DNA from 2 places in the Hydrogenophaga sp. T2 genome. Region 1 is predicted to be linked to the other one. Evidence: riboswitches for the same ligand, from Rfam matches in the RefSeq annotation. Region 1 holds a riboswitch; the other holds the start of a gene.
What was found. Region 1 has a riboswitch for thiamine pyrophosphate ahead of WDZ95_RS17585 (TonB-dependent siderophore receptor). Riboswitches for the same ligand answer to the same signal wherever they lie in the genome.
Positions count from the first base shown of each region.

Region 2: linked by a shared signal. The riboswitch ahead of thiC (phosphomethylpyrimidine synthase ThiC) and the one ahead of WDZ95_RS17585 (TonB-dependent siderophore receptor) in region 1 are both predicted to bind thiamine pyrophosphate.

Region 1 is NZ_JBBHZJ010000007.1:262,608-269,477, reverse strand. It holds gene WDZ95_RS17615 (serine hydrolase) at 1-371, shown strand, start outside; gene WDZ95_RS17610 (IclR family transcriptional regulator) at 372-1,175, opposite strand; gene WDZ95_RS17605 (arginyltransferase) at 1,240-1,980, opposite strand; gene aat (leucyl/phenylalanyl-tRNA--protein transferase) at 1,977-2,744, opposite strand; gene WDZ95_RS17595 (VanZ family protein) at 2,775-3,122, opposite strand; tRNA gene WDZ95_RS17590 (tRNA-Asn) at 3,204-3,279, opposite strand; gene WDZ95_RS17585 (TonB-dependent siderophore receptor) at 3,338-5,518, opposite strand; TPP riboswitch at 5,588-5,690, opposite strand; gene WDZ95_RS17580 (NAD(P)/FAD-dependent oxidoreductase) at 5,722-6,774, opposite strand; gene fdxA (ferredoxin FdxA) at 6,776-6,870, opposite strand, start outside.
Region 2 is NZ_JBBHZJ010000009.1:211,907-218,776, forward strand. It holds gene WDZ95_RS19850 (FAD-dependent oxidoreductase) at 1-1,000, opposite strand, end outside; gene thiC (phosphomethylpyrimidine synthase ThiC) at 997-2,862, opposite strand; TPP riboswitch at 2,973-3,086, opposite strand; gene WDZ95_RS19860 (GntR family transcriptional regulator) at 3,120-3,770, opposite strand; gene WDZ95_RS19865 (TRAP transporter small permease) at 3,881-4,411, shown strand; gene WDZ95_RS19870 (TRAP transporter large permease) at 4,428-5,717, shown strand; gene WDZ95_RS19875 (DctP family TRAP transporter solute-binding subunit) at 5,756-6,769, shown strand; gene WDZ95_RS19880 (C-terminal binding protein) at 6,766-6,870, shown strand, end outside.

The DNA.
Region 1 (6,870 bases):
ACAACCGCTCGAGCGCGCGCGACCTCGCCACCCTGGTGTCGGCCGCCTACGAGCGGCCGATGCTGCGCGACCTCTCCACCTCGCCCGGCTATGAAGTCGACGTGGGCCGCCGCACCCTGCAGTACAACAACTCGAACCGCCTGGTGAAGAGCCCCGACTGGGACATCGGCCTGCAGAAGACCGGCTACATCTCCGAGGCCGGCCGCTGCCTCGTGATGCAGGCCCGCGTGGCCGGCCGCCAGCTCATCATGGTGTTCCTCGACGCCACCGGCAAACTCGGCCGCCTGCAGGACGCCGAGCGCGTGCGCCGCTGGGTCGAGAACCGCGGCGGTGACGTGCTCACCACCGAGCGCGCCCGCCCGCAGGGCTGATCAGCGCGCGCCGGGCCGCGGCAAGCGGTCGCTCGGGTGGCCGAGCGCGGCGGAGATTTCTGCCGCAGTCGCCTGCAGCCGAGGCAGCCAGCCCTCGTCGATGCGATCGGCCGGGGCCGAGATCGACAAACCCGCCACGAGCTTGCGCTGGTCGTCGTAAATGCCGGCGGCCATGCAGCGCACGCCGAGCTCCAGTTCTTCGTTGTCGCGCGCCACACCGGTCTGGCGGCATTGCGCGAGCTCGCGCTCCAGCGCGGGCAACTGTGTGAGGCTGTTGCGCGTATTGCCTGCGAGGCCGGTGCGCGTGGCGTAGGCGCGCACGCGCGCGGCGTCGTCGTCGGCCAGGAATAGCTTGCCGGTGGAGGTGAGGTGCAGCGGCGCGCGGCCGCCGATGGCGCGAACCACCTGCATGCCCGATCGCTCGCTGTAGGCGCGCTCCACGTACACGATTTCGTCGCCCTGGCGCACGCTCAGGTTCACCGGCTGCTGGATCTGCTTGTGCAGCTCCCGCATCGGGCCCAGCGCCGCGTCGCGCACGTTGAGTCGCGCCTTCACGAGGTTGCCGAGCTCGAGCAGTCGCATCCCCAGGCGGTAGCTGCCGGCCTCGGGGCGGTCGACGAAGCGGCCGATCGTGAGGTCGTTGAGGATGCGGTGGGCGGTCGAGGGGTGCAGACCGGTCTTCTCGCTGATTTCCTTGAGGGAGACCGGCTCCTCTCGCGAGGCGAGCACCTCGAGCAGGTTGAACATGCGCTCGAGCACCTGGACGGTGGGCGCTGACGGGGGGGTGTCGGTTCGCTTGATCATGATCGGGAGTGCAAGCGCCATCTTACGAGATGAAATCGACCCCGTGTGGCCGACGCGGCCCGGATCAGTCTTCCAGGCGTCTCCAGCGGCCGTCCACCAGCCGCTCGTGCGGGCGGAACCCGGCCTTGTAGGCCATCTTCGGGCTCTGCTCGATCCAGTAGCCCAGGTAGACGTGCGGCAGCTCCAGGGCCCGCGCCTGCTCGATCTGCCACAGCACGCTGTAGGTGCCGTAGGCCGCGCGCGCCTCGGGCTCGTAGAAGGTGTAGACGGCCGACAGGCCGTCGTTGAGCACGTCGATGATCGAGACCATGACCAGGCGCGACGGCTCGCCGTTCGCGTCGGGTTCGTGAAACTCCACGAGCCGCGAGTTGACGCGGCTTTGCAGCAGGAACTGCGTGTACTGGTCGACGCTGTCGTGGTCCATGCCGCCGCCGGCGTGGCGGCTGTTCTGGTAGCGCAGGTAGAGCTGGTAGTGCTCGGGCACGAAGCACAGCTTGAGCACGCGCGTGATCAGACCGGCGTGCTGGCGCTGGGCGCGGCGCTGGCTGCGGTTGGGCGTGAAGCCGTTCACCGGCACGCGCAGCGGGATGCAGGCGTTGCAGCCGTCGCAATACGGCCGGTAGGTGAACATGCCGCTGCGCCGGAAGCCGTGCGTGACGAGGTCCGAGTACGCGTCGTTGTGGATGAGGTGGCTGGGCGTGGCCACCTGGGAGCGCGCCTGCCGGCCCGCGAGGTAGCTGCACGGGTAAGGCGCCGTCGCGTAAAACTGCAGCGCCTGGAGCGGGAGTTCCTTGGGGTGCGTCACGCGCCGTCGTCAGAGGTGAGGATTTCGCGCCAGTATAGGGGGCTGAATTCCCAGCGCGGGGCCGGCTGCAGCAATGCCAGACGCACGTGCTGGACGAAGGCGTCGCGCGGCATCAGGCGCCCGCCCAGCGAGGCCAGGTGGGCCGTGTCCTGCTGGCAGTCGATCAGCGTGATGCCGTGCGCGCGGCAGAACGCCACCAAGGCCGCGAGCGCGATCTTGGACGCGTCGCTGCGGCGGCTGAACATGGATTCGCCGAACACCATGCCGCCGAGGTTGACCGCGTACAGCCCGCCGCACAGCTCGCCATCGATCCAGGTTTCCACGCAGTGGGCCGTGCCCGCGCGGTGCAGGCGGGTGTAGGCCTGCACCATGGCCGGCAGGATCCAGGTGCCGCTCTGGCCCTCGCGCGGCGTCTGGGCGCAGGCCTGGATCACGCGCAGGAAGTCGTGGTCGAAGCGCACCTCGAGCCGCTGCTCGCGCAGCAGTTTCTGCACGGTCTTGCGCAATGAACGATGCAGCCTGAAGCGCGCGGGCTCGAGCACCATGCGCGGGTCGGTGCTCCACCACAGAATGGGCTGGCCCGAGCTGTACCAGGGAAAGATGCCGCGCGCGTAGGCGGCCTGCAGCGTGGGGACGTCGAGCACGCCACCGGCAGCCAGCAGGCCGGGTGCGGGATCGCTGGGGCCCCAGGCCTGTTCCACCGGCGGAAATGGCTCCCCCGGCTCCAGCCAGGGCAGCGGTCTGGTGGGGGGCGTCTGGGTCATGGCGCTATTGTGCGCAGCGCCCGCCGCGCATCAAGCGCGACCCGTCCAGCGTGAGGGCAGGCAGTGCCACACGAGCAACGCCGCTGTGATACCGATCACGTCGGCCAGCCAGTCGATCCATTCGCCGTAGCGCCAGCCCGTGCCCCACTGCATGAGCTCGATCGCGCCGCCCCAGAGCACGAGCCCGGCGGCCAGCGGCCACACGAGCCGCGGATACGCGAGCAGCCCGAGCGCCGCGAGCCACGCGAAGCCCAGCGCGTGCTGGGCCTTGTCCCAAATGCTCATGACCTGCTGGGGCAGCAGTTGCACGGGGACCAGCGAAGCGATGGTCAGCACGCTGAGGCTGAGCCAGAAGCCGAGGCGGAGCAGGGTGCGCATGGGGAGACAGAGCCGTGCCGGCTGGCCCGGGTTCCAGAAACGACAAAGGCCTTCGGATGAAGGCCTTTGCTGTGTGTTGGGTGGCTCCCCGACCTGGACTCGAACCAGGGACCTGCGGATTAACAGTCCGTCGCTCTACCGACTGAGCTATCAGGGAACAGCCTCAGAGTATAGCGTCATTTTGGGCCGTTTTCGAGTCCGCTCGCACGAACTTGTCAGAAAGCGGTGTCCATCGCCACGCGCAGGGTGCGCGAGGCGCCGGGGAACAGGTAGACGTGTTCGTACTGGTAGGGCGCTTCCTGGAAGTAGCGGCGGTCGAACAGGTTGTGGATCGCCACGGTCCAGGTGGTGGGGCGGTTCATGAGGCGCGTGTCGTAGCGCAGCGAGGCGTCCACACGCGTCCACGACGGGATCTTGATCGACTCGTCGGGCAGCACCGTGCGGTTGCCTTCGTGCGAGAGGTGCGCGCCCAGGCGCAGGCCCGGCACCGCGGCCACGCTGTAGCCGAGGTTGGCGCGCAGCACCCATTGCGGCACGTTGGTGGGGCGCTTGCCGTTGAGCGCGGGCGTGAGCACCGAGTCGCGGCGTTCGGCGTCGATCCAGGTCACGCTGGCGTCGTACGACCACGCACCGCTGCGGCGGCCGCCCCCGAGTTCGAGGCCGCGGTGGCGCGCTTCGCCATCGATCACGCGCGTGCACGAGCCCGGCGTGCTGTCGCTGCAGCTGGCGCCGGTGTTGAGGCGGTCGGCCGACACCGGGCGCGCCACGTTGAACAGCGTGGCGTGCCAGCGCGAGCGGCCGTCGTCGGCCTTGAGGCCGATCTCCCACTGGTCACTCTTGAGCGCGGGCAGGGCTTCGCCGTTGTTGGTGTAGCGCGCGCGGCCCGCCACCACCTCCGACTCCACGCCCTGGCCCCAGCTCGCATAGGCCGTGTGCACCGGGCTGAGCTTCACGCTCATGGCGAGCCAGGGCGTGGTGAAGTCCTGGCTGTAGTCGGTGACGCGGCTGCCGTCGGTGCGCACGCTCTGGCGGTCCAGGCGCGTGTGGCGCAGGCCCAGCCAGGTCTGCAGCGCGGGCGTCCACTGGATCACGTCGGTGGCGAAGAACTCGGTGCTGCGTTCGCTGCGGTTGGTGAAGGGGTCGGTGAAGCTCGGGTCGGCGGGCAGCGCGGGCAGGGTGAACAGGTTGCCGGTGCCCACGGCGGCGTTGTTGTCGGCCTGGGGCTGGCCGCGCACACGCAGCCGGCTGGTGAGCACGCCGGCCGAGAGCTTGTGGCCCACGGCGCCGGTCTCGAACTGGCCGTTGATGCGCCACTGCGCGGCGGTCGTGTTGCGCTTCTCGTTGAGGCTGCGGAAGTCGTAGAGATCGAAGTCGCCGTTGGGGCAGTAGCGGTCGGCATAGTAGGTGCCGCTGCCGGCGTCGAAGCAGCCGAACGGGTAGGCGAGGAAGTCGTCGGTGCGCAGGCGCTGCGTGCCGAGCTGGGCCTGCCAATTCCAGCGCGCGTCGATGGCCTGGGTATAGCGCAGGCTGCCGCTGAAGTTGCGGAAGTCCACCGGCTGGCTCCAGGGCTGGGTGTTGATGTTGATCTTGGGGTCGGCCGGCGGCAGCGTGTTGCCGAGCAGGCTCAGGCCCGGCACGCTGGGCTGGCGGCGGCGCGAGAGTTCGAACTCGGCTTCGAGCAGGCTGTCGCGCGAGAGGCGCGCGTCCACCGCGAGCGCGGCCAGGCCGCGCCAGCCCTCGGTGCCGCGCGCCTCGCCCTTGAGCCGTTCGCCCGCGAGGTTGAGGCGGTAGCCGAAGTCGCCTTCGGCGAGCCGGCCGCCCAGGTCGAGGTGGGTGAGCGCATTGCCGTTGCTGTTGACCTCGGCGCGCAGGCGGCGCAGCGGCTCGTTGGTGGGGCGCTTGACCACGGCGTTGAACAGGCCGCCGGGCGCGCTGGTGCCGGCCTGGATGCCGCTGGTGCCTTTGAGCAACTCCACGCGCTCGAGGTGTTCGAGCGAGAGGCTGGTTTCGGCGCTGATGGGCAGGCCGTCGCGGCGGTAGTTGTAGCTCGGGTCGAGCACGAAGCCGCGCACGCTCGCGTAGTCGTAGTAGCCCGCGGCGTTGTAGGCGTCGCCCACCGAGCTGTCGAAGCGGTAGAGGTCGCGCAGCGTGCGCGCGCCGCTGTCGGCGATGGCATCGCTGCCGACCACGGTGGCGCTCACCGGGGTCGACGACAGCGGCTGGTCGCCGAAGCCGGTGACGTCGGCCGTGGCGTCTTGCGCGGCGCTGCGGATGGTGACGGGCGCGAGCGTGGTGTCGGCGCGCGGGGCGGGCTGGGCGGGCTGGGCGTGCGCGGTGGCGCACAGCGCGGCCGCGAGGGCCACGGGGAGCAGACGGAATCGGTTGTGCGTTGCCATGTGGTGGGTCCGGTGACGGTCCATGGCAGGTGGGCGTGGCGGGCGGCCGGGGCCGCACGGCGTGCGGTGGCTGCTTCGCTGCTGCTTCCCTGCGCGAGGATTACCTCAATCAGGTTCGAAGGGACTCTCTCAGTCGCGGCCGGCGAAGGCCACAACACCCCTAGCGGATGCGTTGGTGAAAACGCGCGCGGATTGTATCGGGCCTAGCCCGGCGCCACGCCCAGCAGCCGTTTGAGCCTGGGGCTGGTGGTGGTGTATTGCAGCGGCAGGCGCTCGTCGGGGCGCAGCACCGCGGCCGCGGCGAAGGCCGCGAGCGTGGCCTCGTGGAAGCCGCAGAGGATGAGTTTCTTCTTGCCCGGGTAGGTGTTGATGTCGCCCACCGCGAACAGGCCCGCCTCGCTGGTTTCGCAGCTCTCGGGCTGGACCACGAGCTGCTTGCGCTCCATGGCCAGGCCCCAGTCGGCCACCGGGCCCAGGCGGGGCGACAGGCCCAGCGCCACCAGCAGGTGGTCGAGCGCCAGGGTTTGCGGCTGGCCTTGCGGGTCGAGCAGCTCGAGCGCCTGCAGCCGCCCGGCCTGGGCGCGCAGGCCCGTGGGCTGGCCCACCACGAGCGCGATGCGGCCTGCGGCGATCGCGGCCTGCACGCGTTCGAGCGCGGCCGGGTCGTCCGAGCCCAGCACCTCGCGCCGGTGCAGCAGGCTCAGGCGCGCGGGCGGGGCGGGGCTGTCGAGCAGGCGCAGGGCCCAGTCGATCGCGAGGTCGTCACCGCCGTGCACCACCACGTGCCGGCCCGCGAAGGCCGCGGGGTCGTCGAGGCGGTGCTGCACCTGGGCGGGCTCAAAGGCCTCGATGCCTTCGAGCTTGAGGCGCTTGGGCTGGAACGCGCCCACGCCCGCGGCGATGAACACGGTGCGCGCGAGGAAGGTGGTGCCGGCGCTGGTGGCCACGCGCCAGCGCTGGTCGGCCTCGCGCTGCAGCGTGGTCACCGATTGCCCCAGGTGCAGGGTGGGCGCAAACGGCCGCACCTGCTGCTGCAGGCGCTGCACCAGCTCACGGCCGGTGCAGACCGGCAGGCCGGGGATGTCGTAGATGGGTTTGTCGGGGTAGAGCTCGGCGAGCTGGCCACCCACGTGCGGCAGGGCGTCGATCACCTGCGCCGCGATGCCCTGCAGGCCGAGCTGGAACACCTGCCACAGGCCTGCCGGACCGGCGCCGATCACCAGGGCATCGGTTTCGATCGGCGCAATGTCGGACATCTCAGCGGATCAGCTCGCCGAGCTTGCCGGTGCGGTCTTTCCACGCCTCGGCGTCGGGCAGCGGGGCCTTGCGCTTGGTGATGCTCTTCCAGGTGG
Region 2 (6,870 bases), on a different contig from region 1:
ACAGGCCGTTGAGGCGCAGCAGGCCGCTTTCGTGGTGCACGAAGGGCAGGTGGTCGGTGCGCGCGGGGCGCAGGTGGCTGTCCAGGCGCTCGATGCGCGCCTCGGCGAGTTCGGGCACCAGGCTGTGCGCGGCGCTCAGCAACTCCACGGTGCTGCGCAGGCTCGGCGCCGAGGTGTCTTCGCTTTCGATCTCGCTTGCGCCCACCACGATGCGTCCGCCCGGGCGCGGCACCAGGTAGACGCGGTGGCGCGGGTGCAGCAGGCGCAGCGGCCGCGCCAGTGGCACGCCGGGCGCGTGCAGCCACACGAGTTCGCCGCGCACGCCGCGCAACGCCACCTGTGGCCGCGCGCCCAGGCCGCGCGTGTCCACCGCGAGCTCGCAGCGGTGTTCGCGGCCGTGGCTGTCGCGCAGCCGGCCCGGGTCCACGCTGTCGATGGCGGTGCCCCAATGCCAGCGCACGCCCGGGGCCTGCTCGGCCAGCGCCTGCAGCAGTTCGGCGGGCAGCACCTGGCCTTCGCCGGGCAGGTGCCAGGCCAGCAGGCCGGGCGCGAGCGCGGGTTCGAGCGCGCGCTGCTGCGCCGCGTCGAGCGGCTCGGGGGCCGGGGCTTCGGGCACGGCCGCGATGCGCGCCAGCACGCGCGCGGCCGCGCCGCGGTCGCTGCCGTGCGCGAGCAGCAGGCTGCCCGCTGTGCGCACCAAGGGCTCGGCGCCCCCGAGCGCGGCCCCGATGGCCTGCCAGCGTGGCAGCGAGCGCCAGCCGAGCCGCGCGATGCGCGCATCGGCGTGGTCGAGTTCAGCGATGGGACTGAGCATGCCTGCGGCGCTGAAGCCCGCCGCGCCGGAACGCCGGCCTGGGGAACCCCCACCTGTATGGGCCAGGGGCGGTGGACACGGGCCGTCGGCGGGATCGAACACGCTCACCGAATGCCCGGCATGCGCGAGCCGCCAGGCCATGAGCCGGCCGGCGACACCCGCACCCGCAATGGCGATGCGGCTCATGATTGCCGAAGCGTGTCCACCGGCACGTAGAACGCGCCGCCCGCGGCCTTGAACTCGGCCGACTTCTCGGCCATGCCGCGCTCGGCGTACTCGCGCACGTCCTGCGTGATCTTCATCGAGCAGAACTTGGGGCCGCACATGGAGCAGAAGTGCGCTTCCTTGCTCGAGTCCTTGGGCAGGGTCTCGTCGTGGTAGGCCTCGGCGGTGTCGGGGTCGAGCCCGAGCGCGAACTGGTCGCGCCAGCGGAACTCGAAGCGCGCCTTGCTCATGGCGTCGTCGCGCGCGCGTGCGCCCGGGTGGCCTTTGGCGATGTCGGCCGCGTGGGCCGCGATCTTGTAGGCGATGATGCCCTGCTTGACGTCGTCGCGGTCGGGCAGGCCCAGGTGTTCCTTGGGCGTCACGTAGCACAGCATGGCCGTGCCCATCCAGCCGATCATGGCCGCGCCGATCGCGCTGGCGATGTGGTCGTAGCCCGGCGCGATGTCGATGGTGAGCGGGCCCAGCGTGTAAAAGGGCGCTTCGTGGCAGTGCTTGAGCTGCTCGTCCATGTTGGCCTGGATCAGGTGCATGGGCACGTGGCCGGGGCCTTCGATCATGGTCTGCACATCGTGCTTCCAGGCGATCTGCGTGAGTTCGCCCAGCGTGCGCAGCTCGGCGAACTGGGCCTCGTCGTTGGCGTCGGCGCCGCTGCCGGGGCGCAGGCCGTCGCCGAGCGAGAAGCTCACGTCGTAGGCCTTCATGATCTCGCAGATCTCTTCGAAGTGCGTGTAGAGGAAGTTCTCCCGGTGGTGGGTGATGCACCACTTGGCGAGGATGGAGCCGCCGCGCGAGACGATGCCGGTGCGCCGCTTGGTGGTGAGCGGAATGAAGGGCAGGCGCAGGCCCGCGTGGATGGTGAAGTAGTCCACGCCTTGCTCGGCCTGCTCGATCAGCGTGTCGCGGAACACCGCCCAGCTCAGGTCTTCGGCCACGCCGCCCACTTTTTCGAGCGCCTGGTAGATCGGCACCGTGCCGATGGGCACGGGTGAATTGCGCACGATCCAATCGCGCGTGGTGTGGATGTTCCTGCCCGTGGACAGGTCCATCACCGTGTCGCCGCCCCAGCGGATCGACCACACGAGTTTTTCGACTTCTTCCTCGATGCTCGAGGTGACCGCCGAGTTGCCGATGTTGGCGTTGATCTTCACCCCGAAGTTGCGGCCGATGGCCATGGGCTCGAGCTCGGGGTGGTTGATGTTGGCGGGAATGATCGCGCGCCCGCGTGCCACCTCGTCGCGCACGAACTCGGGCGTGATCCGCTCGGGGATGTGCGCGCCCATCGGGTTGCCGCGCAGGCGCGCCTCGCGCTCGGCGTCGCCCAGGTACTCGTGCATCCAGTCGCGGCGGCCGTTCTCGCGGATCGCCACGTACTCCATCTCGGGCGTCACGATGCCCTGCCGCGCGTAGTGCATCTGGGTCACGTTGCGGCCGGTCCGGGCGCGGCGCGGCGTGCGCTGCAGCGCCGCGGCCTCGGCGCGCAGCGCGGCGAGGCGCTCGGCCGCACTTGAATTCGGGGCCTCGTGCTTCGCACCATCGTCGAGCGCCTGGCGTTCACGGCCCGCGTAGGCCTCGGTGTCGCCGCGGGCGTCGATCCAGGCCGCGCGCACCGGCGCCAGGCCCTGGCGCACGTCGATCTGCGCCGTGGGGTCGGTGTAGGGGCCCGAGGTGTCGTAGACCGTCACGCGCTCGCCGTTGGTGAGCGCGATCTCGCGCATGGGCACGCGCACACCCGGCAGTGAGCCGGGCACGAAAACCTTGGTCGAGGCGGGAAAGGGCTCGCGCGTGAGCGTGAGCAGCGGGGCAAAGGGGTCGGGGGCGTTCATGGCGGTCTCCAGAGGGCGGGCAAACACGGCGGGGTGTCTGCTCCGGAGGACCGCCAACCAGGGCGCGCCACGGGCCCTGCGCCCACCAAGGGCCTGGCCATGACACGCCCGGTATGGGCATGCGCTCTTCTTTCGCCGGTACTAGCCGGATCAAGTTCACGGGTTCGGCTTCACAGCCATCTCAGCGCGGGCCTTTGCAGGCCGGTGCACCCCGGAGCAGCGCGCAGTGTACGCCGCGCTTGCGGGGTGGCGTCAAGTCAGGCCTTGCCGCAGGCCTGCAGGTAGCGCGGCTCGTTCTCGAGCACGTGGCCGCGCAGCAGCGCCGCGGCCTTGTCGGCATCCTGCGCTTCCACGGCGTCGACCAGCACCTGGTGGCTCGACACCGCGTTGCTGATCGGCGAGCGATGCCGCAGCGCGGTGAGCTGGTGGCGCAGCAGTTCGTAGCTCGCGCGCAGGTACTGGTTGTCGCAGCACTCGAAGAAGGCGTGGTGGAAATTCATGTCGATGCGCGCCAGGGCCGGCAGGTCTTTGGCGCGCTCGGCCACCTTCATCTCCTTCACGCACTGCGCCATGCGCTGCAGCAGCGCCTGCGGGTGCGTGGCCATGGCCTCACGCAGCGCCTCGATCTCGACCATGGCGCGGAACTGCAGCAGGTGTGCGAGCTGCTGCGGCGACAGCGTGAACACGAAGGTGCCGCGCTGCGGATGGATCTCGACCAGGCCCTGCGACTGCAGACGCACCAGCGCTTCGCGCACCGGCGTCTTGCTCACGCCCATGCGCGCCGCGAGCTGCGCCTCCGAAACCTGTTCGCCCAGCTTCAGGTCGCCCGTGACGATGGCCTCGCGGATGCGTTCGCCCACCACATCGGTGAGCAGGCGGGGGCGTTGCAGTTCAAGGGCGGCGTTCATGGGGATGAGGCTCGTGAGGCCGCGAGTATAGGGTTATTGCTGATTTGAGATCTGAGATATCAGATACGATAGCCGACACCGCGTCAAGCAGAACAACCCGGAGACACGCCTTGAGCTCCCCGCCTTCCGCCGCGCCCGCGCATCCGCTGGCGCGCGCTTTCCTCGCCGCCAACCGCTGGGCGCTGATCGGCCTTCTCGGTGTGATGGCCGTGCTGGTCATCGGCAATGTGATCACGCGCTACGCGTTCGGCCATTCCTATCCCTGGGTGGAAGAGGCCACGCGCTACATGATGATCTGGGCCGCCTTCCTCGGCGCCGGTCCTGCGCTGCGCGTGGGCGGGCACATCGCGATCGACACCTTGCAGGTGGCGCTGCCGCCCGCGCTGGCGCGCCTGCTGCGCGCCCTCATCGTGCTCATCGTGGCGGCCACGCTGGCCCTGGTGCTGTGGCTGGGCATCGAATACGTGGACTTCGCCTGGTACCAGGAGTCGCCCGTGCTGGGCTGGTCGCTCGGCAAGGTCTACCTCGCGCTGCCGCTGGGCGCGGCGCTGATGCTGGTGCACCTGGCCATGGTGGCGCGGCGCTGGATTGTCCAGGGCGAATGGGAGCGGGTCGAGGGCTTCGACCCCCAGGCCCTCTGAGCACGGAGCACGCACGATGACGACCGTTCTCGGCCTGGTGTTTCTCGCCCTCATGGTGCTGGGCGCACCCATCGCCTTCGCCATGCTCATCGCCGGCCTCGTGGCCGTGTGGCTCAAGCCCGGCCTGAGCGAACTGGTGGTGATGCAGAACCTCTTCAGCGGCCTCGACAGCTTCCCGTTGATGGCCATTCCCTTCTTCATCCTCGCGGCCGAGCTCATGACCGGCGGTGCGCTCACCGACGTGCTGCTCAGGTTCGCCGCGCGGCTCGTGGGCATGCGCCGCGGCGGCCTGGGCCACGCCAACATCCTCACGCTCACCTTCTTCTCGGGCATCAGCGGCTCGGCGCTGGCCGACGCCGCAGGCCCGGGCGCCATGCTGATCAAGATGATGCGCAAGGCCGGCTACCAGGACGCGTACGCGGCCGCGCTCACCGCGAGCACCGCCATTGTGGGACCCATCATCCCGCCCTCGATCATCATGATCGTCTACGCGCTGACCGACACCAGCGTGACCATCACCGGCCTGTTCCTGGCGGGCGTGGTGCCGGGCTTTCTGATCGCGCTCTCGCTCATGGTGGTCAACCACTGGATCAGCGTGAAGCGCGACTACCGATCTTCGCCCGACCTGATCGACCCTGCGCCGCTGCTGCGCCTGTTCTGGCGCGCGCTGCCCGCGCTCATGCTGCCGGTGATCATCCTGGGCGGCATCCACCTGGGCATCTTCACGCCCACCGAGGCTTCGGCCGCCGCGGTGCTCTACGCGCTGATCGTGGGCCGCTACGTGTACGGCACGCTGCGCTGGTCCATGCTGCCCGACATCCTGTTCCGCTCGGCGCTGATGACCGCGTCCATCCTGTTCATCGTCGCGACCTCGGCGGTGTTCGCGTGGGTGCTCACGGTGGGTCAGATCCCGCAGCAGATGGCGGCCTGGATCGCGGGCATGCAGCTCTCGCCGATCGAGCTGCTGATCGCGATCAACGTGCTGTTGCTGCTCGTGGGCATCTTCATCGAGCCGCTGCCGGGCGTGATGATCATGGTGCCCATCCTCGCACCGCTGGCCGAGGCCGCGGGCCTGAACCCGCTGCACTTCGCGATCGTGGTGATCGTGAACCTCACGCTGGGCATGGTCACCCCGCCCGTGGGCGGCCTGCTGTTCGTCACTTCGGCCGTCTCGGGCGTGCGCATGGGCCCCATGGTGCGCGAGATGGCGCCCATGCTGGCGGCGCTGTTCACCGTGCTCGCGCTGCTCACCTTCGTGCCCGCTTTCTCCACCTGGCTGCCCAACCTGCTGGGCTACGCCCACTGACCCTTCCCCCAAGACCCACCACCGCAAGGAGACATCCCGTGAAACTGCACCGCAAGCACTTCCTGACCGCCGTGGCCGCCGCTGCGCTGGCCTTCGGCGCCGGCCCGGCCTTCGCGCAGAAGGTGCTCAAGTACACGCACTTCCAGCCCGCGGGCAACGACCAGCCCAAGCACGCCGCCGCGCTCGCCTTCAAGGAGCACGTGGAGAAGGCCACCAACGGCTCGATCAAGGTCGAGCTCTACCCCGCGGGCCAGCTCGGTCCCGCGCAGCAGGTCATGGAAGGCCTGCGCCTGGGCTCGGTGGAGCTCGCCGTGGTGCACGACGGCGGCATCCCCGGCGTCTACAAGACCTTCAACATCTTCGGCCTGCCCTTTCTGTTCAACGACCACGCGCACGCCTACGCGGTGCTCGACGGCAAGTTCGGCCAGGAGCTGGCAGAAGACATGCGCAAGCGCACGGGCATCCGCCTGATGGGCTACGCGGACAACGGCATCCGGCACTTCACCAACAGCAAGCGCGCCATCCGCACGCCCGAGGACATGAAGGGCCTGAAGATCCGCGTGCAGCCCAGCCCGGTGTTCGTGAAGCTGGTCGAATCGCTGGGCGCGAGCCCGACCGCGATCGATTGGGGCGAGCTGCCCGCTGCGCTCGCGCAGGGCACGGCCGATGGCCAGGAGAACGGCGTCACCAACATCATGGCGGCCAGCCTGTTCCAGCACCAGAAGCACATCACGCTCGACGGCCACGTATACAGCCTGCACGCCTACATGGTGAGCGAGCGCTTCTTCAACGGCCTGAGTGCCGCGGAGAAGCAAGCCGTGACCGAGGGGGTGGACAAGGCCAAGAAGATCCACCGCGACATGACGCGCGCGCAGGACCTCTCGGCCAAGAAGGTGCTGACCGAGAAGGGCATGACGGTGACCGAGCTCACGCCGGCCGAGATCGACCGCTTCCGCAAGGTCGCCCAGCCCGTGGTGCGCGCCTACCTCGAAGCCGAGGTGAGCAAGGAGTGGACCGAGAAGCTGCTGCAGGCCGCGGCGACCACCAAGTGAGCGGGCGTCCGACCCTCGACCGCCTGGTGGTGGCCCTGGACGACGGCTACGCCGCTTACGACCAGGAAGAGGCGCTGCTGGCCGAGGTGGGCGCGCGCTTC